DNA from 2 places in the Paenibacillus sp. FSL R5-0470 genome. Region 2 is predicted to be linked to the other one. Evidence: predicted binding sites of a transcription regulator. Region 2 holds the regulator's gene; the other holds the start of a gene.
The links. The regulator NrdR, encoded in region 2, represses ribonucleotide reductase genes. The targets are predictions, from matches to a motif close to AACACNATATATNGTGTT.
Positions count from the first base shown of each region.

Region 1 (16,435 bases), 500 kb from region 2:
TATTATGGGATTTGGACAATCGATCTACCATGCCAGTCCTAAAGCTTGGACAAAGCTACAGCAAAAAAAGGGCGACGATTACCTTAAATCATTGCCCATCCATTATAGTGCCTCAGTAGTTATTAACCGCGTAGGTCTAACTGATAATTCTTTTCTTGAAAAAATCAAGGAGTGAGTCTAATGATGTTATTGTTTTTTTTGGCGCTTGCTGTAGGTTGTATGGCACTTGATTTGCCTAAATTAATGCGAAAGCGCCGAGTACGTGATCTTAGCGTATATTTTATATTTTGGATTTTGGGACTTGGCGCGACCGTATGTGCGTTGTTAAAATTGAACATTCCGAGTCCTCTGTTTCTGATTATTCTTATCTATAAGCCAATAAATAATTTATTTGGAGTGTGGTTTCATTAACAACGACGGATTTACAAATGATCAAACCCCTTAGAATAAGCATCGGATAAAACTTCTGGTTTATCTGATGAAATTCTAAGGGGTGTTTTTTTGTGACGATCAAACCAAAATTCTCAATTGTTGTAAAAGTAGATTAAAATATTCATTGCTATATACAATTAAATACAATAAAGTTGTCATATAGAGGATAATTTTGTCGATTTTTCTGCAAAAATGTTCCAATCCATATTGCATCAGGCGATATTAGGGTCTATGAGGTTCGAATCCTCCTCCTGAAAAAGACATAAGAAAGTGGTGCGCATATGAGTAGCAACAGATTTGAGAACAAAGTAGTTATTATTACTGGTGCAGGTACCGGAATCGGAAAAGCTACAGCCTTAAGAGTAGCAAGAGAGGGCGGTATTGTAGTAGTTGCCAATCGATCAGATGCTGGCGCTAACACAGTTGAGGAAATTAAGGCTCTAGGTGGGGAAGCGATGTTTGTTCGGTCAGATGTTTCTCTCGAAGCAGACTGCAAAAATATCGTAGATCAAACATTAGCAGCTTATGGAAAAATTGATTGCCTATATAATAACTCAGCAATTACAGGAGACAATACGGATGTTATAGACTATGATCCGTTGTTGTTTCAAAAAGTGATTCAGACAAATCTCACTAGCCAATTCTACATGTTGCATTATACATTACCTCATATGAAATCTGGAGCTTCCGTTCTAAACTGCTCCTCTTTGCATGGTATTTTTATCGGGATGGCCAATGATGCAGCTTATTCAGCAAGTAAACATGCTATTGTGGGGATGACTAAATCGGTTGCCAAAGAAGTGGGTCACCGTAACATTAGAGTAAATGCCCTTTGTCCAGGACCTATCCCTACACCAACCATGAACAGATATGAAAAGCTGTTGTCAGATGATGTAGAGATGCTTCAATCTCTTATCGCTTCTGGAACGGCTCTGGGTAGATACGGTACGCCTGAGGAAGTAGCTGCGTTTGCATGCTTCCTACTAAGTGATGAGGCTTCGTTTATTACAGGTACAGCACATGTGATTGACGGGGGCTATTCCGCAACAAAGTAATCACGGATTGATTTACTTATATAACAACTAATATATAGTATTGAAGGCTTTGCGGCGTATTCTGATTCCAAAAATCTGAAGGATGACTGGATTGGAATCGGAAGTCGCACGCAAAGCCTTTTTTAGTTGTCTAAAAAAAATAGATTCTTCGTATTTTGGCAAATTGAATGGCTGCAAGAGATAGCAGATACACAAAAATGAATGAATTAAGGAAAATATGACCATGGATATGTTGGAATTTGTAGAAATTTGTATTTTAATATAAATAAAAAAAGAAATTTGTCGATAATAATATAGGTAATATGTATTAGTTAATATTCTAGAAAGGGTGTTGTTATAAAAACGATACAGGAAGTAGATGTCGTCGCCCTGAAAAAGCATGGGGCGGGTATTTTTTGTCTGTGAAGTTACATACATTTCATCTCTATTATTAAAAAAATAACGTTAAAACTTGGAGGAAAAATAATTATGTCATACACAATTAAGTACAACCAAAATGAGAACCATATCGATGTAGTATCTATTGATTTTTCAGCTGAAGATGTTCCAGGATACCTGAAAGATTTTGAAAATATCATGAAGCTTGTTAAACCTAAATTTACAGGAACAACTGATGTAACTGATTCTAAAAGTGTACTTACTCCTGAGGTTGCAGCTATGCTAGCCCCTACAGGTGCTATGGCGAGTGAAGCTGGTCAAGCAGGATGGGCTTATGTAACTAAAAACCCAATTTGGAAGATGCAATTGAAACGTATTTTTGGTAGAGATTTTGCAGATGCTTACGATACCTACGAAGAAGCTAGAACATACCTGAAAAGCTTGCAATAATCTAATCCTACAGTTAGCAAAAAGTGCGGAGAATTTTCTCCGCACTTTTTTGCTTTATCTATATTTAAAATTGAAAATCTTCATCTTTCAGCGGTTCCACGTTAAGCGCCCGGACGTATCCGTTACCTTTTTTCGAGAAGAAATCATGCTGCTTGGTGTGGGTACTGATGCCATTCTGAACAATCGGGTTGATCTCTTCCTCGTCGAATAGCGGATCATGCCCCAGATTCATCATGGCTTTGTTAGCATTGTATCTAAGGAAGGTCTTGACCTCGTCCACCAGTCCGATGGGAGCGTAGATCTGCTCGGTATAACGTTCTTCATTCTCATGTAGCAGTCTAAGGAGGTTTACCAGCTTCTGGTGTAGCTCACGCTGCTCGTCATCTGGTAGCCCGTCAAAGATCTCCTGCGCCAGCACACCGACATATACGCCATGGATGCTCTCATCCCGCAGAATAAGGTCGATGATCTCACCGCTGCATGTCATTTTGCCTTGGCCAGCTAGATAAAGCGGGTAGAAGAAGCCACTGTAGAACAAGTAGCTCTCGAGCAGCACTGAGGCTGCCATGGCAAGGTACAGATCTTTGGGTGAATCTATTTTTTTGTAATATTGTGATATGGTCTCTGCCTTGAACTGCAGATAAGGGTTCTCTTCAACCCAGCGGAACACACTGTCAATCTCCTCTGTGGAGGACAAAGTGGTGAAAATGCTACTGTACGATTTGGCGTGAATCTGTTCCATCATGCCCATAAAGCCAAGCACAGCCTTGCGCTGAAGACCTTCGACATGCTCCATAATCTGCGGCATACCTACTCCGCCTTGAATCGTATCCAGCAGTGTGAGTCCGCCGAGTACCTTCATATAGGAGTCCTTTTCTTGCTCACTGAGCGTGAGCCAGGACATTTTATCATCGGATAATGGAATTTCATCGTCCGTCCAGAATTGCATAATGTTCTGATTCCAGAACATCAATGAGAAATCGTCGTCGGGACGGTTCCAGTTAACGGCTTGGATAGCGGTCATAATATGGCAATCTCCTTTTCTGCGGCTATAGCCTTCCAGTTAGATCGAGCAGGTGAGGCATTCCTCGACGGACAGCTTTTTGGTCCGGGTGTAATACAGCGACTTCAGGCCTTTATGCGCCGCGTACAGATAGGAACGGGCCAGTTCTCTGGTTGAGACATCACTGTTCACATGCAGAACGGTCGAGATGCCCTGGTCGATATGGGGCTGAATTTCCGCGATCAAATCGATCACCTTGAACTGATCCATTTGGTAAGCCGATTTATAGAAAAATACATTGTCTGGACGCAGGTACGGCATCGGATAGTAAGTCGTCGAATTAGCATAAGTCCGTGTCTCAATCTGCTCTACAATAGGCATAACGCTTGAAGTAGCATTTTGAATATAGGAAATGCTGGCTGTTGGCGCAATTGCTAAACGGTAAGCATGGTACAGGCCATTTGCTTTTACTGCATCCCGTAGTTGTTCCCAGTCCGTAGGGGATGGGATGAAAATATCTCCGAACAACTCTTGTACTCTTGGCGTTACAGGGCGGTAATCCGTAGTCAGGTAACGCTCAAAATAAGCTCCTGTAGCATAATCAGAAGCCTCAAATCCATGGAAAGACCGGCCGGTTGCAGCAGCGATCTCCATGCTTTTCTCCAGTGAATGGTAGTTCATGGTCATGAAGAAGGTCCGGGCAAAATCGCGAGCCTGTTCGCTTTCATAAGCGATCTTGTTCTTGGCCAGATAGCCGTGCAGATTCATGACGCCGAGACCGACGGAGTGCATCTCTTTGTTAGCTTTGGCTACGCCTGGGGCATTAGAGATGCTGGTCATATCGCTGACTGCAGTCAAGGCGATCATGCCTTCATGTACCGATTCACGGATTTTGCCATGCTCCATCACGTTGACAATGTTCAAGGAAGCCAGATTGCAGCTTACATCACGGCGGATGGTATCTTCCTGTCCGTAGTCAGCAATTTCTGAGGTCTCCTGCAGCTGGAAGATTTCTGTGCAGAGGTTGGACATTTTGATCTGTCCGACGTTTTTCAGGGCATGAGCCTCATTGGCGTTGCTCTTGTTCATAATATATGGATAGCCAGATTCCAGCTGGATCATGGCGATTTTGGTCAGCATATCCCGTGCGCTCATGGCCTTTCTCTTTTTGACACGTGGATCGGCTAGCAGCTTATCATACATTTCATCCAAATCCATGTCATCAAGATGTGTGCCATAAGCCTTGTACACACTGTAAGGGGCAAATACATGGAGCGGTTCATTGTCCTTCGCCAGCTTATAGAAGCGATTCGGAATGATCAGGCCGATGGACAGGGTTTTGAGTCTTGTTTTTTCGTCGGCGTTGATCTTCTTACTGTCGAGAAATTCAAGAACATCCCATCCAAAAATATTGTAGTAGGCGGCTCCAGAACCTTTACGTTGACCCATCTGGTCAGCATAGGAGAAGCCGTCCTCCATCAGCTTGAGCACAGGTATAATGCCCTTAGCCGCATCCTCGACACCCTTGATTGTCTCTCCGCGGGAACGAAGCTTGGACAGGTTGACAGCCACGCCACCGCCGATCTTCGACAGCTGCATGCAGGTGTTGAGCACATAGTTGATCGAATTAAGCGAGTCGTCCATTTCGATAAGGAAGCAGGAGACAAGCTCACCGCGACGACTCTTGCCGGCATTTAAGAAGGTTGGGGTCGCTGGCTGCAGACGCTGCTCCATCATCGAACGGGCAAGCATGCCAGCAGTAGCGGCATTCCCGCGTCCTAGGTGAAGGGAAACTGCCGCCACACGGTCCGGATAATGCTCCAGATATTGCTTGCGGTCATTGCTTTTTACAGCGTAATCCGTATAGAACTTCGAAGCTGCCATATAGGATGGAAAGCTGAAGTTGTAAGAATGGGTAATTTGGTAGACATCTTCAATCTCAGCCAAGCTGTACTGTTCGTAAAAATTTTCGTAGAAATCCTGTTCAATCATATAATCAACCTTGGCTTTTGTATTCGCAAAAACCAGGCTCCGCCGTTCTACATCCCGCATAAATTCGGCTACTGCCTCAAGGTCTTTATCCAATTGAAAGAAACCACTTTCGTCTCTCTTCATCAACATGTTGTTTAGTTCAATATGCCGCAACTCGGCTCACCTCCTGTTTAATTCGTTCCACATCACCAAATGTGCCCGATAGCTCAAATTTACCGATAACTGGTACATTGTACCGATCTGCAATCAAGTCTGCGCTATGCGCGAACAGCTCGCCCCAGTTCTTGTTGCCGCTGGCGGCGATGCCTTTCAAATTGGAATAATTGTTCTTCAAGAAAGTAGACACCTTCTCTGGAATCTGTCCAAAGCCGGTGGTATATGTAATAAGCACATAGGGCTCGTCAATGGTCATATGCTCTTCAATCTGCACAGCTGGCAGCTTAAGCTTACCAATGAAGCGTTTGACGTTTCCGGTTTTTGAATCGTATGCGACTAGCATGGAGTCTCTCCCCCTGTATATATTACTGTAAAGATAGAATAGATAAGCTATAAATACTGGAAAATCATATGCATACTATATTTAGTGTGCGTTGTTTATTTTAATCACTATATGTTGAAAAGTCAACATGAAAAGTGCTTCCTAACTAGTTGGGAACTGGTCTAGTAAACGCTCTATTAAAGTGTTAATATCCCGGAAATACGCAGGTTGGAGCGGTTTGCTAAGGCAGCTGTGTTGTTTTTTATGCTGGATCTTACTGCATCTTTTTTATCATGACAAATTAGCGTCACTCCGTTGAGCAGAACTGGGAGCAGATGGATGAGGACATTAATGAAGCTAAATCGGAGAGACTAACAATGGGTTTGTACAATTTCCCCCGTACATGCACTTCTAGGCATCTACCCACATACAATAAGATGACCATGAACCCGTAAGGCTAACAGATCGGTTTCATTGTACAAGTGCGGGAGGTGTCGCCAAGTTGCCTGGATTCTTAAGTACGATCGCGTTGCTAATTAAAGAACTGACGTTGCTGGTATCTTACGTAAGGAACAACGCATTTCCACAGCCGCTCTCGGAGCAGGAGGAAAGCAAATACTTAGGCATGATGGCTGAAGGGGATGCAAAAGCCCGGAATTTGCTTATCGAGCACAATTTGAGATTAGTAGCTCATATAGTGAAAAAATTCGATAATACTGGGGAAGACATGGAGGATCTGATCTCCATCGGAACTATTGGCTTGATTAAAGCTATTGAGAGTTACCGTCCAAACAAAGGCACAAAGCTGGCCACATTTGCAGCACGTTGTATTGAAAATGAAATCCTGATGCATTTAAGATCATTGAAGAAAACGCGGAAAGACGTGTCCCTGCACGATCCGATTGGGACTGACAAAGAAGGTAATGAAATTACACTCATTGATATCCTCGGTTCGGAAGCGGATGATGTTATTAAAGAAGTGGATTTGAAGATCGAGAAGAGCAAGATTTATCGTAATCTTGATATTCTGGATGACCGAGAGAAAGAAGTTGTGGTGGGTAGGTTTGGATTGGATACAGGTGGAGAAGAGCGGACGCAGCGGGAGATTGCGAAGGAGCTTGGGATCTCGCGGAGTTATGTGTCGCGGATAGAGAAGCGAGCGCTGATGAAGCTTTATCATGAGTTTTATAAGGCTAAGCGGTGAGTTAAGATAATAGCCTGTAGGGATGAGGAATCGAAGTCTAAATCCTACAGGTTATTTGTGGTTTTTATTATATTAAACTAAAAACACTGTAAGGCCTTCGGCCAGGGCGATATCGATTTCCTCCTTAAGCCGATTGGACTCGGGGAGTTGAGAATCGCCCTGCTTGGAGCTTCAGGCACTAAAAAGTATCTATATCAGATTTCGGTAGATATAAGGTAACCGATCTATACAAACCGGTCCCAATATCCGGAAGTACTATTGTCACGGTACGATCCATAGGGATTACTGCTGTTGTATACGTAAGGGTTTCTCCACTTTTAGCTTCCAGCGGGATCGCTGTGATGAGTGTGTTGAGATCTGAAGAGGCGTACACCTCCAGATTGAACGCTCAAGTATAATTCCATAATACCAGAGACAATGTCTTATTAGGATTTAGTACAATATCATCTACCCGGTCGGAAGTATTCACATTGACTACAACGGCCTGCGGGTCATACACCTCTTGGCTCAATCCCAAACCACTGGCCTGCTCCTCATCAGAGAGTGTAATACGACCATCAATTACCTTCAGGCCCAGCGCTTTATTCCAGCTTCCCAGCGGTAGAAAGTCATTGAAGCCTGCACGTACAATCCCGCTGCCCTGGAGCGTTACCGCAGCTGAGCGGCTGCCCCGGGTGAATGTAATCTCTTTGGCCCCTATGGCATACTGAATATGAAATGCTGCGGCGAACTCTTTGAGCGGAACGTAATATTGTCCCTTTAGGAGAAAAGCAGGCTGGCTCTGATAATTCACCATAGCATTCCCTGATCGGATAGCCACTGGCAGAGCAGGAAAGATCATTTTCTCATAAGTGAAATTGTCCCAGGATTTATGCTCCTTCCAATCCCTGTAATCCATGTATGGGATCTGAAGGCTGATACCCGCAGGGATGTAGTAGAAGGATGGCGGGTACTTACTTGGATTAGAGAAATAATACTCGATAATGAAAATTTCATCTGAAGCCCATGTTACAGCCGTAACATTCGATTTGTACTGGGAGTCGTATTTCCGTACCAGTTCCAGCGTCTTGAGATTGTAAATATGCACGACAGATGATGAGTATCCGTTAAGAGTGCCCTGATCAGTAATCAGCAGCAAATATTTGTGGTTGGGAGATATATACGTCCGCGCGTCCGTGGCGGTATTGTCAAAGAGAACTTTGCTCTTCCCGTTAACCGTACCTTTAATATTCCATTTATAGGATAAATATTTGATAAACTTGCTCTGCAGCGTAATTTTTGTGGAGTCTACCGTAATGACTCTGTCGCCGTCCATACCGGATGAATCCCCCTTGCGGTGGTTGAGCGTCACCTTGACAGCTGCTCCTTTTCCCCCGCCATATTGCATTAAATAACAACCCTTGAGATCAGACTTGGGACAAAAGACTGTATAATCCTGCGTCTTTGGCTGAGGAGACAAGGTATAATTGCTATTCTCCACATCCTCCGGCCGGATCACCTCGCCGCCTGTAGAGATGAGCTTGTTATCCGCCAGAGAATAATACTGGTTCGGTTTCTCAAAATATGTATAAATGACATACAGGCCTATGTATTCATGCAGAATAATAGGAGATTTAGATTCAACAACCTTGCGGAGCGAGAAACTGTTATAGTCATACTCATAAAGTGTCCTAACCACTTCTTTTGCAGCACCGCCATACTGTTCCAGAATTGCATAAGCCTTCAATCCAGTGGGAGAATTAACCAGGGAAGCTTTGTTAATAAAGGAGTCGAAATCATCTCCATTAGCTGGCTTAGGTAAATAGGCAGGATCTGTGAAATAATATTCGTTCGCCTTACGCTCCCCGGTATCAAAGCTTGTTTTGACTGTTCGGACCGTAATCTTATCCATATTTCCGGCAAAAAGAAATTGTGTCTCATGCCGTATTTTGTCTTTAGTTGTTCCTACTGCAGCTTCCGCACCCGCATACTGCGGACCCGGCAAGACACAGGCTAGCAGAATTAGCACGAAAAGGATTGCCGTTACTTTCTTGCATTTTATTTGCCGATCCACGTTATGTACGCTCTTCATTTGTTCTCAACTCTTCCCATTCTTGGTATTTTGATAATTCTAAGTATCACTATTCTATTATCGGTAATAAATTCCTGGGAATAAATAATTAGCTCAACTTTCGCAGCCCAAATCTCCAAACAAATCCTCGATATAGATGGGTAATAACAATCCTTTAACCTCGTAAAATCCATAATATCATTCAGAAGCTACTCTATTGTAACTTTGGTTTACAACGAAGGCTACTACCTGAAATGACATCGTATCATGTCCAGAACCTCAAAAAATTCGATAACACCGGAGAAGACATGGAGGATTTAATCTCCATCGGCACCATCGGCTTGATTAAAGCTATCGAGAGCTACCGCCCGAACAAAGGGACAAAACTGGCCACATTTGCGGCTCGTTGTATTGAAAATGAAATTCTGATGCATTTAAGATCATTGAAGAAAACGCGGAAAGACGTGTCCCTGCACGATCCAATTGGGACAGACAAGGAAGGTAATGAAATTACACTTATCGATATCCTTGGCTCCGAGGCGGATGATGTCATTAAAGAAGTGGATCTTAAGATCGAGAAGAGTAAGATTTATCGTAATCTCGATATACTGGATGATCGGGAAAAGGAAGTTGTCGTGGGGCGGTTTGGATTGGATACAGGTGGAGAAGAGAGGACACAGCGGGAAATTGCTAAGGAGTTAGGGATCTCGCGGAGTTATGTTTCGCGGATAGAGAAAAGGGCGCTGATGAAGTTGTATCATGAGTTTTATAAGGCGAAGCGGTAGGATCTAAGATAATAACTAAAGATTCACTATAGAGTATTTTAGAAGCGACTTTCCAACAGGGGAGTTGCTTTTTTGTTAATTAATTAGTTGGGCTAAATGAACATAAAAAAGCATATTCAGAAAATTAACTTTGTAACTGCTGAGGGTTGTTTTATGACATACAAAGAAATATATGATCTCCATATTCAATTGTTACATGTATATGAGAACAATGAAAAGCATCAAGGTCCATATCAGAAGCAACTTAATTATTTTAAGAGGCAGTTTTTTATAGCTGAAGATATAGTTCAACGAATTTTTGTTCTAAATCAGTTAATAAAAATTCATGAAAAAAGTAGAGAAATAAAGATAAATTGGTGTTCAGAAGAATACTTTAAATGATGACAAGATTTAATATATGTTTTGAATGTAGGAATAAGCTTCTAAATAGATAACTCTAAAATGATCGCTAGCAAAAAAAAGAGTAGTAATAATTGTCGCAAGACTTATTTCTACAAGAGTTGAAATGATGTAGTAATAATATGGATATGATGAAAATATATTTTTGAGTCACTAACACGCCCTAGTCGCTTTTGATTAAAGAGGATGAATCTGCCGATCAGATCCAATAACCTCGTGAATATCTCTGGAATGTGGATAACCCGAAGCGGTTTAATAATTCCATGACGTATTTAACACAGCGTTAATACTATATGCGGACAAGTAGGAGGGAGTTGAGGTGAGAGAGGATCTTTTGATTAACAAAAAACTTGTTTTTATTTGATTAGTACTATATAGTTCTATCTATGACAAATAAAAAATTGAACAATGGATCTGCTAAATCTAAGAGTTCCAATCCGGTTAACCGGACCAAGGCAGTTGAAGTGGCTGCACAGTTATTTCTGCGTCAGGGGTACAGCTACGTTAGTATGGATGAGGTAGTACGGGTTAGCGGAGTATCCAAGTCGAATATTTATTACCATTTTAAAAACAAGGAGGAATTACTTCAGGCTGTGGTGCAGTACTGGATCGCCCAGTATGAATCAAATCTTTACCTGCTGCTCAGTCAGCGTGAACGAGAGGTAACTGAACGCATCTATTCGTTTATGGCGTTACTGTCTGCAGGCATAGAGGGTCGGGATTATGAAGGAAGTTGTCCGTTTATTACACTGTATATGCAGACACCAGCCAGTGCACCGGAAGTAAAAGAAAGCATATCCCGTTTCTTTCGTGAGTTGCAGCCGATGATGGAGAAATTGTTCCAACAGGGGCTGGATGGCGGGGAGTTTCGTAAAGGAATCGAGCCGGGGCCAGCAGCAGCATTATTTATTGCGGCAATGGAAGGTTCCCTTGTGCTTGCGGAGACCGCGCGTGATACAGGAATTATTGAACAATCAGCACGTACTTTTTGTCAGATGCTTCGGTAAACGAAGCTCTTTTTTTGAATATTATTAGTACTTTATAGTACTAAAAGGGGCGAATACACAATGAATGTTCATACTACTCGTGAAACAAATACGGAGCACACTAGGGACATAAAGCAGGTTATTAACAAGAGGGCAATTGAACCAGTAATCATTTTCATGACAGGCAGTACAGGCTTTATCGGTAAGGAAACAGTAAAACAACTCGCGGCTGGGGACACAAAATTGTTGTTGCTTGTTCGCTCCGAACCAAGAGCCAGAGTTGTGCTGCAAGCTTACGGAGTGAAGAACTTCGACCGAATTACATTTATCCACGGCGATTTGTCCAAACCAGGTCTCGGCCTTGTATTGACTGATCGGCAGCTTGTTCTCGAAGCAGACGTCATCATTCATGCTGGCGGCACGATGGATGTTACTCTGGAGCGTAAAGAAGCAGAACAAATTTTTATGAACGGCGCGAAGGAAGTGGCGGAACTGGCTGGCGAGATCCATCGTACACGCGGACTGAGACACTTTATCCATATTGTTGGATTTATGAGCCCGTATGGACAACGGAACGAAAAAGGGGAGCACATTCAGGTCAACAAACTAGAAAATCATGAAAGTGCATATGAAGAAATGAAATTTCACGCTGATCTGTATATCCGTGAACATGCAGAGGCGAATCAGTATCCGTTGTCTGTTGTCAATCCAAGTACAGTCGTGGGACCGCGACCCACGGGTGAAACCGAGCAAACGGGTGGTATCGGACTGCTCATTCAGGCGATTCAGAAACGATTCATGCCTGTTGTACCGGGAGGTTCATCGTATTGGTTGCCGCTTGTGGAGAATGATGTGGTTGCAAAGACCCTTGTCTTTTTATCCAAAGAAACAGCTCCAGTGGGAGGAACGTATCCACTTTTGGCGCGCAAAGAAGATAGTCCTAGCATGAAGGAATTACTGCATCTTCTGTCACAGCAAATGGATGTTCCAAAGCCCAAATGGGCTGTACCACTGACATGGGTTCAATGGGCGATGAAATCAGGCGGTACGCGGATCAGCGGTGTTCCAGCAGAATCGGTTTCTTTTATTACCAACAGAACATTTCCGGTGGAAGAGACGGAGGCTCTGTTCACACGTATGGGACAATCCTGGCCTGATATCAGGGAACAGCTTCCATTTGTGACAGCCGACTTGGATTATCGTCTCCGTCATGCATCATCTGGGACTTATCCAGCCGGTTGTACTCGATCACGGATCGGAAATTTGGCTGCACTTGGTTGGGATGGTGAAGGAGAGTCGTGGATCATCGTACATGGTTTGCTTAGTTGTGCCGATGAGATGTTACCTTTGGGAGAACGGATTCGGGAACTGACAGGAAACCCGGTATGGCTTGTCGATCTGGCCGGATTCGGTCGGTCACCTGTTCATCAGAAGAGTGAAGCGTTTGAAGGCCAGGTGCATGAACTACTCACCGCACTTCGCGAGTTGGAAGGCCCGATGAAGCTGATCGGTCACTCTGTTGGGGGCGCAATTGCAGCTACGGCGGCAATCAGGAGCGGACGCACCGATATTCAGCTTGGTTTATTGCAGCCCGCAGGTCATAATTCTAACCAGAAAGCTCTGCGTATGGCTTCCCGTATGCCAAGAGGTTTCGTGCGTACCCTTCTGGCCGGGCGATCCGAAGCTGGCTGGAATCGCATGCTTCAATCAAACCGTGACACGGATCACCGTGTAATTAGAAGATTTGCAGAAAAGGTGAGGTCCAGTATGCAATCTCCACGCATTGCGGGTGCGCATACCGATTTGTTACGCTGGATTCATACCGGGAAGGTCAAAGGAGTCCAAGACAAGTTATCGATGGGGACGTGGAGTAAAGCTGATCAGGCGAAGAGCACAGTAGTGGTCTGGGGCAAGGAAGATGAGGATTACCACTATCCTGAGGAAATCGATCCACAGGTTAAATGCGTAGATGTACCCTATGGTCATTATTTTCCGGTATTTCAGCCCCATGATACGGCTGCGATTCTTGTAGAGTGGTTCAATACCAAGAGATGAGACGAGTCCAGTTCTCTACGGTGCAGGAATCCCGCGAATACTGTCGAAAGGGTCAAGTTCGATTAGGGTGTGTCTTAGAACTCCTAAAGGAGCAGATTTTGCCGAATTTAGTTCCAAGCCAGAAACTTTTTCGCAGGCGTACCGGGGTACGTCAAGAGAAAGTGACGCAGCAGGGGGACGAAAAGGCGGTGAAAGATGCCCTGAGTTTTTCTCTGTAGTTAAGGGACTTTTTCGTTGTAATATTACAGATGAGGTTAAAAGAAATGTTGATAATTGGCTTATGACATACGAGAGTGCAAATACCAAACCTCACTTTTATACAGTATTATTAAGATCAATCGGCTAAGAATATTAGTTTTTAGGAGGTAACATGGCTACTATTAAAATATGGGGAAAGGAACTGGTTTGTAACTGTTGTAGTCAATCAGACTGGGATCACTCCCAAATTAGAGTAACTATTTGTGATATTAGTAAGGGAGAAGAAAATTCAATACAATCAAGATATCTATTTAGTTGTACAACTTGCGGAATGGAGGTAATGTTTGGAAAAATATATGATTGGGAAGATAGTAGTAGAAATATTGTAATTGAAGAAGAAAATTCAAGATAGTTAAGTGAAAGGCCACATAGGAGCGTAAGAACTCCACGTGGCTATTTAATTGTTTGCTTGCCCAGAGACATGCATAATTCTGTCCATTTCTAGTATTACATCGTATCGTGTCCACAACGTCAAAAAATTCGATAATACTGAGGAAGACATGGAGGATCTCATCTCCATCGGCACGATCGGCCTGATTAAAGCCATCGAGAGCTATCGCCCGAACAAAGGCACAAAGCTAGCCACTTTTGCTGCCCAATGTATCGAAAACGAAATTCTGATGCATCTTAGATCGTTGAAGAAGACTCGTAAAGATGTATCTCTGCACGATCCGATTGGGACAGACAAGGAAGGTAATGAAATTACTTTGATCGATATCCTTGGCTCCGAGGCTGATGATGTCATTAAAGAGGTCGATCTTAAGATTGAGAAGAGCAAGATATATCGCAACCTTGATATTCTGGATGACCGGGAGAAGGAAGTTGTGGTGGGTCGTTTTGGATTGGATACAGGCGGGGAAGAGCGAACGCAGCGGGAAATTGCCAAGGAGCTTGGGATTTCGCGGAGTTATGTTTCGCGGATTGAGAAGAGGGCACTCATGAAGCTGTATCATGAGTTTTATAAGGCGAAGCGGTAAGACTGATGACAATTACACAGTAATAATCCATTAATAATAAAACTTGAAAAGCGACTTGTCTACGGATGAGTCGTTTTTTGTATGGATAGGGTTCGCCCTACTTATGATACGGTTCATCGCACTATCTGTAACGGCAAGTTATAAGGCCATCCCTTTCGGGATGGCCCTTCCTGTAAACGTGGTTACTCCAGTACTCTGTCATTTTTAATTGAATTTCTTTTAATTAATAGTTCCTAGTAATCTGGAAACAATTGCTGCAAACTCTGCTCTAGTAATGTCTTTTTCAGGCTTAAATGTACTGTCTGCGTATCCTGTAATAATATTATTGGATGCGAGTGCATCAATGGAATCATAATACCATGCATTTCTTGTAACATCTTTGAATGATGTGTTTCCAGTACCTGTTAGCTTAAAAGCTCGAGTGATTAGTGCCGCTAATTCACCACGACTAATCTTCTCATCTGGACGGAATCTTCCGTCACTATATCCGTTCATCAAGCCTGATCCAGCAGCTGCACCAATAAACTTATTCGCCCAATGAGTTGGAGATACATCTATAAAGTTACTTTCTTGTCCTTCAAGTCCCATGTAAGTTGCAATTACTTTAATTGCTTCGGCACGAGTCAAACCTGAATTTGGACGGAATGTTCCATCGGAATAACCGGTCAATAATCCCTTAGCAATTAGTGCGTCAATGCTTGCTTTTGCCCAATGATTCATTGTATCTACAAAACTAACAACTTTCGGCTTATCTGCTGGTGTTATTGTTTCTGCAGGTGCCGTTGTTTCTATAGGCGTTGTTACTGCTGGAGGTGTACCTCCTCCAGTATTTGGATTGGTTGGTCCATTATCTGTGTTTGGATTAGGATTAGTAGAGTTTGAAACATATTGAAGTGCTGGAGCAAATGTTGTAAGTAGTCTAGCTTGACTTTGTTGCTCAAGAGCGTAGCCCATGCCTAAAATTTTTGCATCGTCCCATGCTCTACCAACCAGTTGCATAGAAATAGAATATCCGCTGTCATTCGTTCCTACAGGAACAACTACCGTAGGGAGACCCACATTAGAGGTTAATACGCCCGTGTTACGGTCAGAACTTAATTGAGAAGCTGATGCGTCATTGTTATATACGTCACTAATAAAACCTGCATAAACAACAGCATCAACGCTATTCGCGTCCATCCAGTTTTTAATAACTTCCTTATAGTCGGTTCTATACTTAATGTAATCTTGTACAGCTTGTTCAGTCATACGAGTTGGAGTACTATATCCTCTTTGATTATAGATAAGCACCTTATCTGAAGCTAGTACACTTGCTCCATCAATATAAGGGAAGTCCTTATGAAGCTCAATATAACGTGCCCAACCTTCAGTAGATCCATTAATACCTGAAGGACGACTAGGGCCTGATGGTACAGCTGACATTTCAACCATTGTCGCCCCCGCTGCTTGAAGCTCTGAGAACTTATCCATCACTGCCCGTCCAGTATCATCATCAGCATATGCAGATACAAAGGATGCAGGAATATATCCAATTTTCTTTCCTTTCAATGCATTAGCATCCAGAGATTCCTTCCAATCCACTGGACGTTTATGATCTGCATCAGCAGTGACTGTGAAAATATCTTGTGGGTCCGTACCCGTTGTAGTATTCAATATAATAGCTAGGTCAGTTACTGTTTTAGCAATGGGACCTGCATAATCTTGTCCCCAAGTGAGTGGAAGTACTCCTGTAGTACTTGCCATACCGTCTGTACCCCGGAAGCTTTTTAAGCTAGCGCCTGTAGTTGGTGCATAGAGAGATACCCCTGTTTGCGATCCCATTGCTGCTGCTGCAAAATCAGCTGCAACAGATACTGCAGACCCGCCGCTTGAGCCAAAAGATGTTTTTGATGGATAGAGTGCATTCCATGTTTGCTGCCAGCCGCTCTCACTA
Region 1 is NZ_CP150238.1:1,594,551-1,610,985, forward strand. Features, by position in the region: gene MKY99_RS07020 (Ger(x)C family spore germination protein) at 1-175, shown strand, start outside; gene MKY99_RS07025 (hypothetical protein) at 181-411, shown strand; gene MKY99_RS07030 (SDR family NAD(P)-dependent oxidoreductase) at 714-1,487, shown strand; gene MKY99_RS07035 (hypothetical protein) at 1,956-2,315, shown strand; gene nrdF (class 1b ribonucleoside-diphosphate reductase subunit beta) at 2,380-3,339, opposite strand; gene nrdE (class 1b ribonucleoside-diphosphate reductase subunit alpha) at 3,379-5,463, opposite strand; gene nrdI (class Ib ribonucleoside-diphosphate reductase assembly flavoprotein NrdI) at 5,450-5,809, opposite strand; gene sigK (RNA polymerase sporulation sigma factor SigK) at 6,291-6,992, shown strand; gene MKY99_RS07060 (hypothetical protein) at 7,381-9,063, opposite strand; gene sigK (RNA polymerase sporulation sigma factor SigK) at 9,297-9,827, shown strand; gene MKY99_RS07070 (TetR/AcrR family transcriptional regulator) at 10,613-11,233, shown strand; gene MKY99_RS07075 (alpha/beta fold hydrolase) at 11,294-13,267, shown strand; gene MKY99_RS07080 (hypothetical protein) at 13,638-13,877, shown strand; gene sigK (RNA polymerase sporulation sigma factor SigK) at 13,951-14,502, shown strand; gene MKY99_RS07090 (amidase family protein) at 14,722-16,435, opposite strand, start outside.
Region 1: the regulator NrdR is predicted to act here: its motif matches at 5,881-5,898, upstream of nrdI (class Ib ribonucleoside-diphosphate reductase assembly flavoprotein NrdI).

Region 2 (16,435 bases):
TGTCCAGATCGATCTGGAACCAAGCCGTATCGCGCACTTGGCTCGCCCAGCGCGTACCCGGTGCGCCATCCAGCGCCTTAGAAGGCTCTAGACCTGCGGCTTCCGTCGAGGATGCCTCTGCTTCTTTGTCTTGTGCGATGCTGCCAATCTCGTAATACACGCCTTCCTTCAGGGCCGTATAAGCGCCTTCCGTTACAAATTCAAGGCCTTTAGCCCCTTCCAGCTTCGCATTGAATGCCAGCAAATAGCCTATGGCTTCCTCAGGATCGCTCTCTTGCGTACGCTCCATCATAATCAGAGCGTTGCGCATAGCGCGTACCGTATCGGCATTGCTAAGCTGCTTGTTGTCTGCGTATTTATCAACAAGAGCCAATAGACCTTCAGCGCCCAAACGAGCTTCTATTACGAACTTAACCGTCTTGGATTTGGCAGCCGCCACCGTCAGCTCCAGCACATGCTTGCCCGGCTTGCCCGTCAGATCTACTATAGTTCCTTGCGTATAAGGTTTGCCGTCATACTTGGCCGTTACTTTGACGATACCGCTGTCATCATCTCCCGGAATGGCCCAGGTGAAGGCGGCCTGTGTCGTATCAGGCACAATCGTATGCTCCGAGATCGGCTCCCCGTTCATGAGCGCTACAACATCAGGCGCAGCGGCGTCTTGCTTCTGATAAGTGCCCTTCACGAATTGGTACAGCCAATCGTAGAGGACGCGGATAGCAGGATCCTCGCTTTTCGCCGCGCTGAAAATGGCGTTGTTGCCTTGATAATACGCTCTATACCCTTTCTGCATTAGCCCTGTATCCACGCCGCTGTTCAAGTAATCGATGAACCGCTCGCGGAAGACGGCGTCATTGATCATCCGGTCATCGAACTCCAGCTCCAGCGACATGCCGTACCGTTTCGCCATATCCGCTGTATCTTCCAGACGCGAGAACTCCATTTTCTCGAAGAAATAGTTCGGCTGCAGAGATACGGCATCGATGCCGACATCCTTCCACATGAATTTCTTATAAGCCAAAGAATGAGGGATCCAGAACATCTTCAGGTCTGCGTTATGAACGATGTCGCTCGCTTTCTTGACCATCTCCGGGCCAGTCGAATGCGTGCTTATTTGTTCCTCCAGCCAATACATGCCGACGAGCTCCAGATTCGAGTAGCCCGCAGCTGCCCATCTTGCTTGCACTTCATCGGTCCACCACTGAATCGCTTTGGCCCGGTTGTTCAGCGATACGTCATTACCGACCACACTTAGGTTGAAGTCCAGATTTTCATCGTTAATGCTGCCAAAATCGGACTGATATTCGCCCGGATCGGGTATCATCATAACAACCTTCGTCTTACGGTCAGGCTCGCCAAGCTTCGCGCCTACCTCGGCCGTCGCCTCGTTCAGCGCGCTCATATCGCCGCCGGTGTTAAACGTTTTATTCAAATACCATTCCCATTCCACTCTTCTGGCTTTGCCGGCCGCTTCAACCGCGCCGAAGCCTCTGCCGTTTTCCGACGTCAAACCCAGATACAGCACGCCGTCGAACAGCCAATCGACAGGCTCTCCCTGCTTGTTCACATAGCTGATATTAGGGATAACCCGTTCCTTCGTCCAGGTTCCTGTACCATCCGGGTAATGCCCGTTATACAGCAAGCCCAAATTTTCAATTCCGCCAGTAGCCTCCCCAGGTTGCTGGAGACCATAAGGTTCGGGCTGCACTGGCTGGGCTCCGTCGATCAAGCCGTCCGCGCCGGTTATCGTCACCTCGTCGATCATAGTCCACGCCCTCGGATGCACGGAGAACACCACTTTCACATACTGAGCGTAAACCAATCCTTCGGTATAATCGCCACGCTTGACGACTCCGGTCTCTGGGCTGCCGTCCCATTTATACGTCTCGGTGTTGGTCTGATCGCCCCATAACAATTTAGTCGCATTATGAGACAATACGCCCCAGTTCACCCCATCGTCAGACGCGTAGAATGAAACGGTGAGCGGTACAAGCGTTTCGTTGTTCGGCCAATCTTGCAAGAAACGCGCGCTCACGTCCTTGATCGTTTTTTGCTCGCCTAGATCAAACACAACCGAACGGGATTTCTTGTAGCGTTGGCCCACCCAGTTGCCGCTGTCACGGGATGTGTCTACGGCATTGCCGTCCGTCAGCTTCGTCCCGTCATCCGGGAAAGCGTCCTCCGGCTGATCCAACCATGTGTACGTTTTTCCTTGAACCAAATTATAAAAGCTGGCACTCTCTCCGCCCGGCTCCTCCGCATACACGGAGGATATCAACGAGAACAGCATGACCGGGACAAGCAGCAAAGCAGTCAAACTTCGTCTAGTTTTCACTTAAGCTCACGCTCTCTTTCTATACATAATTAGTTCTGCTCCTGCGCTTGCAATTCTGCAAGCGCATCGAGCATGTTCAGAATGACGACCACAGCTTCAGCACGCGTCGACGAGGCGGCCGGGGCAAACCGGTTGTCCCCGCGACCGTTCATTACTCCCGCCTCCTGGGCTGCTGCCACATACGGCTTCGCCCAATCCGGGATTTGATCCGCGTCCGCATAAGAGAGCTCATGCCCTTCCGAAGTCTTCAGGCCCAAGCTGCGAACAATCATCGCTGCCAGTTCTGCTCGGCTAATCGAAGCCTTCGGACGGAAGGTCCCATCCGCATAGCCGCTGATCAGGCCGGATTCCAAGGCTTGCGCAATATAAGGATTCGCCCAAGCTTGAATTGAGACTGCGTCCGCGAAGTCCAGCGAACTGTTCGTACCTTGCAGCTTCAACGCTTTGACCAACATGACGACGAATTCGTCCCTGCTGACCGTCTTATTCGGCTTGAACGTCTCGTCGGTATAGCCCGCTACGAATCCAAGCTCAACGGCCCGTTTGATGGACGCTTTTGCCCAATGGCTCGCAATATCGTTCAGTCGAACCGTTGTCGATCCGCCAGACTCCCCGCCATTGCCATTGCCGTTGCCGTTCTCATTGCCATTGCCTGGATCTCCGCCTCCCGGATTCGAACCGCCGTTTTGGCCTTCTTCCGGATCTGGAGTTATTGGAGTCGGAACCCATCCTCCGCCACCAGAGCTAGGCAACGCTTTGATTTTGATCTTGAACGTTTTTTTCGCGGATGCATCTCCCTTGCTGATCGTCGCGGTCAGCACGACCTCCATGTCGCTGCCTGACGGACGTTGCAACAATTGTCCATTGGCATTCAGATAGTCGGGCTTCGAGCTGCTCCAGACGATACGCGTGCCGAGCTGTCCTTTCTGCGGTAGATAGAGATTCGCGGCAATGCTTTCATTCACATTAAGCTCGATCAGACCCATTACGTCTTCGATCGTTAGACGATCGCGCGCAACGCTCAGCCCGGCATACGCCTGCTCGGCCTCAGGACGAGTCAGCTGGGCGGTTTGAATCGCCGCAGTCGCTTGTACCATCGCCTGTTGAAGCTGTGCCCAGCCCTCAGGAGAATAATTGTCCTCCACGAGCTTGTAGGCCTCGATAGCCGTCAACAGGTCGATAATCGGCCGTATATTGCCGAGCTTATATTCCTCGCCGTACACTTCAAATTCCTCAAAGGAATAGCCGAACATGGTAGCTCTGGATACGCCTTCGAACTTCACGTATCTGGCTGGCGTGCTTTGGAAGGTAGTCACGACGCGTCCCGGCTTGCCGTTAATCTCGCCGTTGTTGTCTTTCACGACATTCGTCCAGTTCTCCTTGTCCTCGGACACGAGAATGCGGTACTTCGAACCGTAAGCCGTTTGCCACAAAATAGATACAGCATCAATGTTCTTCACTTCACCCAGATCCACCATGAACCAGGTATCGTCCACCCAATTGCTGGACCATCTGGTGTCCCCTCTGCCGTCCACCGCTTTGTCCGCCGTGTAGGACGAGGATTCCGGCAGCGAGGATTCGGCTTGCTTATGCAAAGCCAGATTTCCATGCAGGTCCACGTAGGTGTTCCTTACGATGAGTTCGTCCATCAAGCCTTTAAAAGCATTCGTTTCACTGCCTATTTTGGCTACTGGCAATACGAACGTTTCCAACTTGGAGCCGTCTTTTAGAGTAGCCGTATACTCACTGCCGTTAATGAAGATGGAGGTCCCCGTGTCGTCGCCGATCATAATGACATGGGTCCAGCGGTCGGTCGGCAGCTTATAATTGAATTCGCTGACGTAGTTTTCTTTCGTGATGGCCAGTTTGCCACTGGCCCCGATGTTATATCTCAGCTGTCCATCCGGAGATTCCAGCAGCACAGCTCCTTGCGGGTTGTCAGCGTCCGGTTTGATCCACATGGACATCGTCCATCCGAAACCGAGCGTGCGAAGCGGCGTTTCCACGTAGCTGGCTCCGCCTTTGAGCCTTACTGCTTGCCCGAAGATTCCCTTCTCCGTGCCTGCATTCACCGCGTTGCCGTCAAAGCCGTTGCCCGAACGATCCGCGAAGCCCTCGTCGAAAGTATAATCGAGAACGATATTGCGCTCATTGTCGACTTGAAGCTTGTGCGACTGATGAACACCCGGCGGGTCCACGTACTTTGCGGCATCCGCCTGGAAGCTTGCAAAGTTCCGGTCGACACGGTTGCCTCTCCACAGCTTCTCCGCCAACACTTGCATGGAAGGCAAGATACGCTGATGCGAGTCCGCCATGGAGACGCCCTTCTCTACAGACACGTCGTTCCAGAGCGCGAACATGCCGCCTTTTACCTGCGGGTGCCCATAAGGAAGCTTCGTCTCCAGCCAATCGTTAGGCTCCCACTCATTGTAAATAAAATCGTAATTCAAATAGCTGCGGTACAGTTGCGGAACGATATAGAGCAAGTTCGTGTTGGTATTGACAACGTCGTAGCCAAGCTTAATGGCCTGCAAGACACTTCCGTACGGCTCATACCAGATGTCCATCGTCGCATTGTTGCTGACTGGCGTCGTGCCGTCATATGCGGACAGACTGCCCCACAGACGAGCGCGCTTGCCTTTGCTGTTAATGTGGTTAAGGAGCATATCCGCGTACCTGCGGAACGCCTCCTTGTCGTCGCCGAAATATTCATCCGTGCCGACGTGCACGTCCGGGCCGACGAAGGTCGGATTGCTGCCGTCGAGATACTCGTCAAAGAGTTCTTTAATGAAGTCGAGCGTCTCCGGACGATTGATATCCAGCTGATTGTTGCTGCCCAACCTAGGGTCGTAAGCGATGAACGCGCCGGAATGGCCCGGTGTATCGATTTCCGGCACGACGTTTACGCCGTATTCCATCCCAAGCAGCTGCAGGTCTCTGAATTGCTGCTTCGTATAGAAGCCGTCCTTGCTCGTCACTCCCGGGAATTTCTCGCTCTCCAGACGGAAGTAACCGACATCGCCGACATCATCGTTCAGATGAATCTGGAACCGGTTCATCTTATAGTAGGACATCAACTTCACATAATCCCGCAAAAATTCGATCGTATAAAACTTGCGGCCCACATCGAGCATGAAGCCTCGATCCGCGTATTTCGGATAATCGCGCGATTGCCCCTTGGGCATCGTCTTATGATCGGCATCGTGGCCAAGCAGTTGAAGGATCGTTTTTGTGCCGAACATGACGCCCGTCTGATCGGAGGCAGCGACGGAAGTATATTCGCCGATATTCAGCTCATAGCCCTCTGTCCCCAATCCCGTTTGCGCGGCATCCAGCACCAAATAGATGTCCCCCTCTTGAGGTGAACCAACCGTAACCGTCAGCGGAAGCTTCGTTAAATCAAGCAAGTCCTTCCGCAAAATATTGGCCGTCCCCTTCAGAGCCGCTTCATCCTCCGCGCGAATGACGATATTGGATTTATCCGTCAAGCGGAACTCGCCGGTTGTGCCCAGCCACTCACGCAAAGAAGGAATGACTCGCGGCTCCGGGTTCCGATCGCTCGTCTGCTCGTAGAGACCGGGTACGGTGACTAGCGCATTATCCGCTAACAGATATGTCGGATCGCTGTCGCTCTCGATTTGCAGCAGCAGCTGAACCTGAGTATCCACAAGCGGCGCATGAATATTGCCCTGCTCGTCGATCACCGGCAAGCTGTCCGTGTTCACCAGTGTCAGCGTATAACCATCCGGTACAGCGGGCAGGTTCAGCTGAGTGTCTCCCTCGGAGACGACGATGCTGTTTTTGACCGCATCCATCATAGGCGGCAACAGCGGTTTGCCCTTGTATACCTCGAATTCCCAGAAGGAGTATCCGTAATAGATACCCTCAATTGGACGTCGCGTTACTCCTTGGAACTTAACGTATTGCGCCAGTGTCGGCTCAAAATCGATCGTATCCTCGACTGATCCGCGGGCGACGAGCACGCGGTTGTCCGCGAATACGTTCCTCCAGGTTACCGCATCGTCAGACACGAGAACTTGATATTGTTCCGCCGGAGTCTGCCAGTTGATGATTACTCTTCCAATTTCTACAGGCTCGCCCAGATCAACGTAGAACCACTGGTCATCCGTTCTTTCCGAAGACCAGCGGCTTGCATCCCGATTGCCACCGTCGACCGCTTTCTCAGGCCCGAAAAAGTCTACTTCGTTCGACGACGAATAAGCCGTCTTTCCTAAAGCCAGATTACCTGTTGCGGCGTCGGACTTCTCCGATGAAACGGCAACTAAAATGAAAGCGGTAACAAAGAACACTAAAAAAATATTCCTATACCGTAAACGCACTAAGATCCCCCCCGTTGTTTATTAGCTCGAATTTTACTCCAGCTTATCGCATGACCCTCCATGCTCAACTGCTGCAGCAATTTTATTATAAGTAGGGGCATTCGTTTCATCGATATACTTGTCTTTACAATACATATACAAATGTGGACATTCGGCCTTCTAAGGTGAATCAAGCATGCCAACATTTCTGTCATATCTCATGCTAATTAATAGTACAAAATCGTGATCCTTTCGAAGAGTAGTGAAAAAGAAAAAAAGCCATTTCAGTAGAATTGGCTTTTCTTCATGTTATGGAAATAGAGCCTAGGGGGATACGCTACGCCCTGCACATTCTCCGTCTACCCGTCACGGGAGTCTAAAACGACTAGACCCATGAACAAATCTTGGCATTTGATGTGGAATTAAGGGGAATCGTCCTAGGCTTTAAGCCCTATTCTCGAGGGGGAGTATATCCGTTGCCCTATTCAGGACCCGCCGATCTTATAGGATAATATAGAAAATGTATCCACTTGAATAGGAATGGGAGTGATTCCTCTTGTTACAATTAAACAGCGAACTGTGGGGCAAGCTAACCGGTCCTTACGAGTCGGGCGAAATGGTACCTGAACTGTTGGAGCGTCTGATGCTTGATTTCGATAAAGAAGTTTTCGACGAGCTATTCCAGGAGCACTTATATCACCAAAATACGATCTATACCGTCACTTACGCGGCAGTACCTTATCTGGCCAAACTTGCTCTCGCATCAAAAAATATGGAAGTGCGCCATGAAATCTACATCACTTGCGGGATTATCGAGTCGTGTCATGACAAAACAAGATCTGAGCCGTATCCCTCGGATTGGAACGAACTCGCTGCTGAAGCGGGAAACGAGGTTTGCGCGAAGATGTACCAATCTTACTTAAAAGCGATAGCGGAGCTTGCTTCGCTTGTTGCAGAGATGTTGGCCTACGCCAAACAAGAAATAAGCAGCGATACCGAAAAAAGATATGTTCTCATTGCCGACGCGGCTTATCGGGAATCCCAGAGCGTGGCAAACATGTTTCTGAATTTTACGGCTGGCGACGAATATGTGGCCGTTTGCGGAGCATGTAATCAAGAGGCTTACTTGTGGCCGAGCGGAGAAGGCGGTCGTATACAAGCATTCGCGGAAGATCCGGTATTCGAACCCCTTCAGGCCGCACATGAGGTTACTCCCGTTGAGGCATTCGTTGAAGCGGAACATCAAATACTGGCGGAGCGAGCCGATCAGCTGGGCGATTCCTCTTTTTTGAACCAATTGCCGTATTTGGCCGGGGAAATGAATTGTCCTTCATGCGGCGCCAGAATGCAGGTTTGGCCTAGTTTGCTTTCGACTTTTGGAGGGTAATAAACAGGAACTGGATATCGCATCCATTTCTATGTTTGGGGGGGAATGACTTATCAGTGTTTCTATTTATTACACATGCACGAGGGAATACGTCCTAACAGAAAGCGAACAACAAGCTATCACAGCCATTGTCCAACGTTATGATCAGGATTTTGAAGGGAAAGACCGGGCGGAGTCTTTCATAGTGTACAAATTCGATTCGTCCAGATCAACGGAGATCTTCGCTGGCGCTACCAAGCTGTCCATGACGGATCAGATTGAAGATTTGCTGAACGATTTATTTCATTGGTTGAAATGTTTGACCGAGATACGTAGAAAAGTAGACGGTGGTGAATGGCATGTTCACCTGGATGATATCGATGCCGTGTGGGATGATGAATTAGGCTGGAAAATGCCTGAAAACTGATTTCCATAATGAATGCCATGCACTTGCTCGCCAGCCTTCAAATCATAATCATTACCTTTTAGACTACTTACACTTGAAGTCGCTAAAAACGAGCTAATGTTCAATTTTAACGTCAGTTCTACTGAATCTCGGTAAACCCTAACACACTCAATGATCGTACTAAGCATCATTTTCTTTTTAGCAGTAGAAGCTTTCTTAAATACCTTGCGCCAAACAGGAATATAGGTCTGGAGAGCCTGCATTTCAACTTATTCTACCTTTTTAGCATTGAGCTTCTGAATTACCTCAAAAAGAAATAGACCGCCCTAGTCCAAAGGATGCGGTCTATTTCTGCCCGTAAAACCTGAAAGCCGCCGCCCTTAAAAGCGGCTATTGCACTGGGAGCCGTGTTTCCGCACGGCTGTCTTTGCATTGTACGATTTATCTACCCAAACTATACCACGATCAAAACCAAATAAATCGTCACTCCGCTTCCTGAACAACAAAAAAAACGGCATTTCTGCCGTTTCTTTAGGATGGACTCTCAGGGGCTCGAACCCTGGACAAATAGATTAAGAGTCTACTGCTCTACCAACTGAGCTAAGAGTCCATATGATGTTTGGTGGAGCCAAGGGGGATCGAACCCCTGACCTCATCGCTGCCAGCGATGCGCTCTCCCAGCTGAGCTATGGCCCCAAACGTAATTTTCAGATGTATGTAATCACACATTCTAAAATTCAGTTCGGTGTATTTAAGTCATTCTGACAAATCCAAGCGCCGTAGGCGACTCCTATATAATATAAAAAATCGCCTTCGCTGTCAACACTTTTTTTAGTCATTAGACTAGCCACAACTCTACAATCTGTCCAGATCCCCAGTGCTCTTAGATAGCAGACCCTTCAGTTCCTTCATAAACATGTTAATGTCCTTAAACTGGCGGTATACGGAAGCAAAGCGAACGTAGGCGACTTCATCTACTGGATAGAGCTGCTCCATAACCAACTCACCGATCTGTTGGCTCTCCACCTCAGCTACGGCGATACCGCGTAGGGATTTCTCTACCTCAGAGACGATCTTCTCTAGACGTTCTACAGAGACGGGGCGTTTCTCGCAAGCACGGATAAGACCACGCAGTATTTTATCACGGCTGAACTCCTCGCGGCTGCCGTCTTTTTTGATCACGATTAACGGTGTTTCCTCGATCATTTCAAAGGTTGTAAACCGTTTGCTGCAACGCTCACATTCACGCCTGCGGCGGATGGACTTATTCTCATTCGCTGGTCGCGAGTCGAGCACTTTAGTATTTGTGTGATCGCAGTAAGGGCATTTCATAAGCTTCATCACTTCCTATTACATAATGTTTTTAGTCCCGGTATGTTAAACATCCGGCTTTTAAAGGGCTATTTCATTTTTTCCAGAAATCACCGTTTTTTTATTGTAATGATTATGGCAAGTCCGGCACATAATACAGTTACCAACAGAGGAGGTGAACAGCAATGAGCCAAAACAACAGCTCCAATAACCTTGTAGCTCCAAATTCCCGTGGTGCTTTGGAACAACTTAAATATGAAGTTGCCCAAGAACTCGGAATCACGCTTTCCCCAGATGGTTACCAAGGCAATAAAACTTCTTATGAAAATGGTTCGATCGGTGGTTACATCACTAAACGTCTTGTAACCCTGGCAGAACAACAATTGGCAGGTCAATACAAATAACCTGTCCACATAAGCTTACTGAAGAAGTATTAAACGATCGCAAGATCGTTTAATGCTTCTTTTTATACATAACACGGTTTTAGAATTCGTTGTAAATATCCGTGTACTGATCATAGTAATAGTTGACGCGCTGTACATAATGGCGGGTTTCACCAAACGGAATATCCTTAATCGTAGCATCCGTTCCATCCCAGATCCCCTCATCCAGCCATTTTTGAACTTTACCCGGTCCAGCATTATATGCAGCGATAACCGCTGTAGGTTTACCTTCGAATTGACGGGATAATGTTGAAAGATACCAGGTACCTAATTCAATATTTGCTGATGGTTCATGCTTTAGCTCCTCCATAGAAACATCAGGAAGCTTGGCCTTTTCAAGGGCCCATTTGGCGGTATCCGGCATAAGCTGCATTAAACCTATAGCACCTTTTCTGGATTCTCGTCCAGTTTTGAAGTTCGTTTCCACTCGGATAATCGAAGCCACTAGAAATGGGTCAATATCGTACGTAACGCTGTGCTTACGGATCTCATCTTTATAATGGATCGGATAAAACCAGGACATCCAGTTCGTACTCAGAAACAATATCGCAGTAAAACCAATGAATAACAGAAGAAGGACTCTTTTTTTACGTAACCATTTCATGATAAGCCCAGCCTGTCCCAAAGAACAGCAACCTGTTGCTCAGTGTGCGCAAGTTCGCCACTGTTGTCAATGATATAGTCCGCTTTGTTACGCTTCGCTTCAATATCCATCTGTGCATTTAAGCGTGCTTCTGCTTGTTCTATAGAAAGTCCGTTACGTTCCATTAATCGAGCGATTTGCACTTCACGAGGCACGTAAACCACCAGTATTTCATGGAACATGCTCTCGAGTCCTGATTCGAAAAGAAGAGGGATATCCACAATTGTTAACTTCTTTGGATCTTCTTCCTCCATGCTGTTCATACGTTCTTTAATCTCCCGCCGGATTGCGGGATGCGTCAGATTGTTCAGGGCTTGCAGGGCCGCCGGGTTTTGAAATACAATGTCCCCCAGCTTGCCCCTATTCAGTGTGCCATCCGAAGAGAGGATCTCGCTTCCGAATTGTTTCACAGCCGCAGCCAGCACCTCATGACCGGGGAGCATAACTTCTCTGGCGATCACATCCGCGTCAACCAGCCTCGCTCCCTTGCTCACAAGCAGTGCGGACACCGTGCTTTTTCCGGATGCAATGCCTCCGGTTAAGCCAATAATCATGTACTCACCTCATAATAGCTTCAGTATTCCCATTGTAATTAATAATAACGCGGGTAGTGCAGCAGCATGCTTCATCCAGTAGTTCCCGGCGAATCTTAATCCAGTCTTCATGCCCAGCAATAGAAATGTACCACTAAACAGAGCAATTGTAAGTGATGTCCATATCGGATTGAACCCCAGCAATGCTGCGCCAAGTCCAGCTCCAAAAGCATCTAGAGAGAGGGCAATCCCGAGCAGCATAGCCTCCATCGAAGAAATACTCCCGGAATCATCCATATCTGCAGAAGACGGAGTACGTAAGATCTGTACAACAATCCCCAATCGTCGTAACTCAAGGGAAAAGACAGCCGACTTTGCCTGCTCAGGAGCCATGGTAACCTGTTCTACAACATCTTCAGTATCAACAGCTACCTCTGCCCGAGCTTCTGTGGATAGCACATTTTCTTCACTACCTACTTTACGCTCACCTGTCTGTTCCTTCTCTTTCTGCATTAACATCTGGACGAGCGACCAGCACCCCATTAGCACGAGTATAACAGCGCCAACCTCAGAAGCTGCATGTGGAGACACTACCTTAGCAAGCAGAACACCCACTTGCATAGATACACAGATAACTACCCCCGAACAAAGCGAGATAATCAGAATGGAGAGCAATGGTATTTTCATTTTACGCAGTCCATATGTAATACCAACGCCAAAACCATCCAAACTCAAAGCAAAAGCTAGTAATATTAGTGAAAAAAATGGGCTGAGCACCCGCAATCCCTCCTGTGAAGAACCGGAACACTGAAGAATACACTTCATTCAGCTTCCGTTCTCTATTAAGCATTCTTCACACAGTATATGGGCGGGACAAGTAGTGGGTGCCAACCTAATTACTTCTTCAGTTTTCAACCTTACGCTGACAGCTTGGACAATAATGCGTGCCGCGGCCACCTACAACCGTTTTCTCAATCATCGTTCCACAGTGGTTACACGGCTGATCTTTACGACCGTAAATCAACAGCTGTTGCTGATAAGTGCCGCTCTCACCTTGACCATTCACATATGATTTTACAGACGAACCACCAGCGTTTACCGCTTCCGTCAGCGTACTGACAATAGCGTGATGCAGCTGATCAAGTTGCTCATCCGAAAGATCTTTGGCGCTGACTTCAGGATGTATCCCTGCACGATGTAACGACTCATCTACATAAATATTACCTATGCCGACGATATATTCCTGATTCAGCAGCAGCGATTTAATTTTTGTGTTTTTGCCTGATACAATCTGCTTAAACCTCTCCGGCGTAAAGGATGGCTCCAGCGGCTCCTGTCCTAGCTTATTAAGAGGAGGCAGCTGGAGGTCTTCACCAATCTGAAAAAGATGCATTGTACCAAACTGACGAACATCCGTGTAACGCAGCTCAGTGCCATCGGTAAAATGGAATATCACATGCGTATGCTTGTCCAGTGGATCTTCGTTCGAAAAAAGTCCGTAACGGCCCTCCATCCGTAAATGAGATACCAGCACCAAACCGTCTAACACGATGCGCAAAAATTTCCCTCTTCGTTCAACATTAACAATGCTATGACCTGCGAGCAGGTTGGCAAAAGCCTGAATATCATCCGGCCGCTGAATAATCCGGGCCAACCGGACGGTTACACTCTCTATCTGCTTTCCATTAACTAAATCATTCAGTGTTCTCTTGACTGTCTCTACTTCCGGTAATTCCGGCATGATGTCTTCACCTCAACTACATTATAGCTGATATGCACACCTTAAAGGGAGCCTATTTCGCTTCGTACCAGTTGCTACCAAAACTTACCTCTGCTTTAAGCGGCACCGATAACTGCAATGCTCCACCCATTACTTCCGGCAAAAGCGTCTTCATGAGCTCCATTTCATCCTCTGGCACCTCGAATACAAGCTCATCGTGTACCTGAAGCAACATACGGCTCTTTAGCCCACGCTCAAATAGCGCCTTGTCCATATGCACCATCGCCAGCTTAATAATATCAGCGGCAGTTCCTTGTATAGGTGTATTCATTGCTGTACGTTCCGCAAAAGAACGTAAATTAAAGTTCTTCGCATTAATCTCAGGCAAGTAACGACGGCGTTCCAGCAGCGTGGTTACATAACCATGTTTCCTTGCATCAACTACGATATCATCCATATATCGACGTACACCTTGGTATACCTCGAAATACTGCTCAATAAATTGAGCGGCTTCTTTGCGAGGAATATTCAAGTTCTGCGACAGACCATAATCACTGATTCCGTACACGATACCAAAGTTAACGGCTTTAGCAGCACGACGCATATTGCTATCAACCTGATCGGCGGTAACTCCAAATACATCCATCGCTGTCTTCGTGTGAATATCCATATCATGGAGAAAAGCTTCCTTCATCCGCTCATCACCGGAGATGTGCGCAAGTACCCGTAGTTCAATCTGCGAATAGTCCGCCGCCAGAATGGACCAGCCCGGTTCGGATGGAACAAACACTTTACGGATTTTACGTCCTTCTTCTAAGCGGATTGGAATGTTCTGCAGGTTCGGAAATTGGCTGCTAAGACGTCCTGTCGCAGCAATCGTCTGCCGATAGAATGTATGCACCTTCCCTGTTTTCGGGGAAATTTCCTTGAGCAGCCCCTCTACATAGGTGGATTGCAATTTGGCAATCGTGCGATATTGTAGAATCAAACGTACCACATCGTGATACGGTGCTAACTTTTCCAGCACCTCTGCGTCTGTTGAATATCCGGTCTTCGTCTTCTTGACGACAGGAAGACCCAGTTTTACAAATAAGATCTCGCCCAACTGCTTTGGTGAATTCAAATTAAACTCTGTGCCACAAATTTCATAAATTTCGGTGACCAGCTTTGAAATCTGAGCTTCGAATTCTTTTCCTAACTCTTTAAGATCTCCTTCATTGACTGCAATCCCCTGTTTCTCCATATCCGCAAGAATACGTGATAATGGCATTTCGAGATCCTCGAACAGTCCTGTCATCGCCGTTTCGATCAATTCCTGCTGTTGTTTCTGGGCGATGCCAAGTACCGCAGCACTCTTACGTGCGACGTGATTTCCTAAGATTTCAAGCTCAGGAATCTTATATTTTGCGCCTTTACCAAATACATCTTCATCAGGTGACAATCTTGGCAAGCCGTATTTCGTAGCGAGATCGTTTAGGTTCTGATTAGCTTCCGTCGGATCCAGCAAATAAGCCGCCAGCTGCACATCATGGGCTGCACCTGCAAAAGCAATCCCCTGCCAATGCAGTGCCAAATCAGCACGGTGAAGATCATATCCGCTCTTCGGAGCCTTCTCATCTCCTAACCAGTCGCGTAGCTTCGCAGCCGCTGGTTTCTGTAGTAATTCAAACGGCACATAATAATGTCGCTCCAGAGTAGATAGCCCTACCCCGATCACCTCGGCACGATGCGGATTATCCCCATTGGATTCTACATGCAGTGCCGAAATACTAGGGAGCGCTTCATTTAGCGCCTCAAGTTCATCTTCACTCACGATCGAAATATCGAGTGTAGCAGCTTCTACTTCCGCTGCACTCTCTTCTCCATCAGCTACTGGAGCATAGGCACTAAGTGACAACCTTTCCAGAAGTGATTTGAATTCTAATTTTGCGAGTGCGGGTCCTGCTGTATCCGCAGAAATTCCGTTAAAGATCATATCTTCCCACGAATGCTCAAGAGGCACTTCACGATAGATGGTTGCCAGTTTCTTACTCATGACAGCGTCTTCCGCGTGAGCTTCCAGCTTTTCTTTCATTTTACCTTTAAGCTCACCGGTGCCAGCTAATACACCTTCAACCGATCCGAATTGATGCAGCAGCTTGAGCGCTGTTTTCTCACCAACACCCGGAACGCCCGGAATGTTATCACTCGCATCACCCATCAGTCCCTTAAGGTCGATGATCTGCTCGGGTGTTAAATCATATTTCTCACGAATTTGTTCTGGTCCATAAAGCTCAACCTCAGTAACTCCTTTGCGGATCAACGCAACGGTCGTATGTTCGGAAGCCAATTGAAGCATATCCTTGTCTCCCGACACGATCATAACCTTCCGGCCTGCTTCATCTGCTTGGCGAGAAATGGTTCCAATAATATCATCGGCCTCATAATTGCCAATTTCAAACTGCGGTACACCCAGATTTCTGAGCAAATCTTTCAGCAGTGGGAACTGCTCGGAGAGCTCGGGAGGTGTCTTTTGCCGACCGCCTTTATAATCCTCATAACCTTCATGCCGGAATGTGACTTTCCCTGCATCGAAGGCAACAATCATATGTGTCGGCTTGTGTTCTTCAATTAAACGGAGCAGCATCGTTGTGAAACCGTACACCGCGTTCGTCTGTTGCCCTGCTGTATTCGTTAGCGGGGGCATCGCGAAGAATGCGCGGTAAATAATATTATTTCCATCTATAAGTATCAACTTGTCCATAGTGCACCTCGCCTTTTTCATGCTTACTTCTTACATCTTAACATATGGCCTGTCCAAGTAGAAACGGCTATACAACAAGTAGCCGTCCTAATATAAGGACGGCTACTCAATTTACCTAAAAATAAACAAAAGATGTGAAGGTGCAAGTAATGGAGGAGAGGTTTGGAACTGTAGGAGCAGAGCGCCCGCCTTTGTCTCTGGATTTACACCACTAAAGGTGGTTAAAATAAAATAAATCTGGAGACAACAGCGGCCGAAAGTCCAAACACTCTCTGTAATTACCAGCCACTGAACATCTTTTGCAAAACACTACTCATTCAAATCTGGACGACTACCGGTAACCAGGTAAACTACGCTTTCACCAATGTTAGTAGCGTGATCGCCAATCCGTTCGATATATCGGCCTACCAGTGTCAATAACATAGCTTGGGATACTGTCTCCGGCTTTGTTACCATATAAGAATACAACTCATTGATCATCGCACCATACAATTGATCGACCTGATCATCATCCTGTGCCATTTTATAAGCCAGATCAGTGTTCTCATCCAGGTAAGACTGGATCGCCTCATCGATCATAATTGTCACGATTTCAGCCATACGAGGAATGTCTACA
Region 2 is NZ_CP150238.1:2,095,320-2,111,754, reverse strand. Features, by position in the region: gene MKY99_RS09080 (DUF4855 domain-containing protein) at 1-2,317, opposite strand, end outside; gene MKY99_RS09075 (discoidin domain-containing protein) at 2,365-6,675, opposite strand; gene MKY99_RS09070 (hypothetical protein) at 7,211-8,041, shown strand; gene MKY99_RS09065 (hypothetical protein) at 8,226-8,447, shown strand; tRNA gene MKY99_RS09060 (tRNA-Lys) at 8,964-9,036, opposite strand; tRNA gene MKY99_RS09055 (tRNA-Ala) at 9,047-9,122, opposite strand; gene nrdR (transcriptional regulator NrdR) at 9,282-9,758, opposite strand; gene MKY99_RS09045 (alpha/beta-type small acid-soluble spore protein) at 9,923-10,141, shown strand; gene MKY99_RS09040 (lytic transglycosylase domain-containing protein) at 10,221-10,784, opposite strand; gene coaE (dephospho-CoA kinase) at 10,781-11,377, opposite strand; gene MKY99_RS09030 (MntP/YtaF family protein) at 11,387-12,133, opposite strand; gene mutM (DNA-formamidopyrimidine glycosylase) at 12,261-13,097, opposite strand; gene polA (DNA polymerase I) at 13,150-15,819, opposite strand; gene phoU (phosphate signaling complex protein PhoU) at 16,129-16,435, opposite strand, start outside.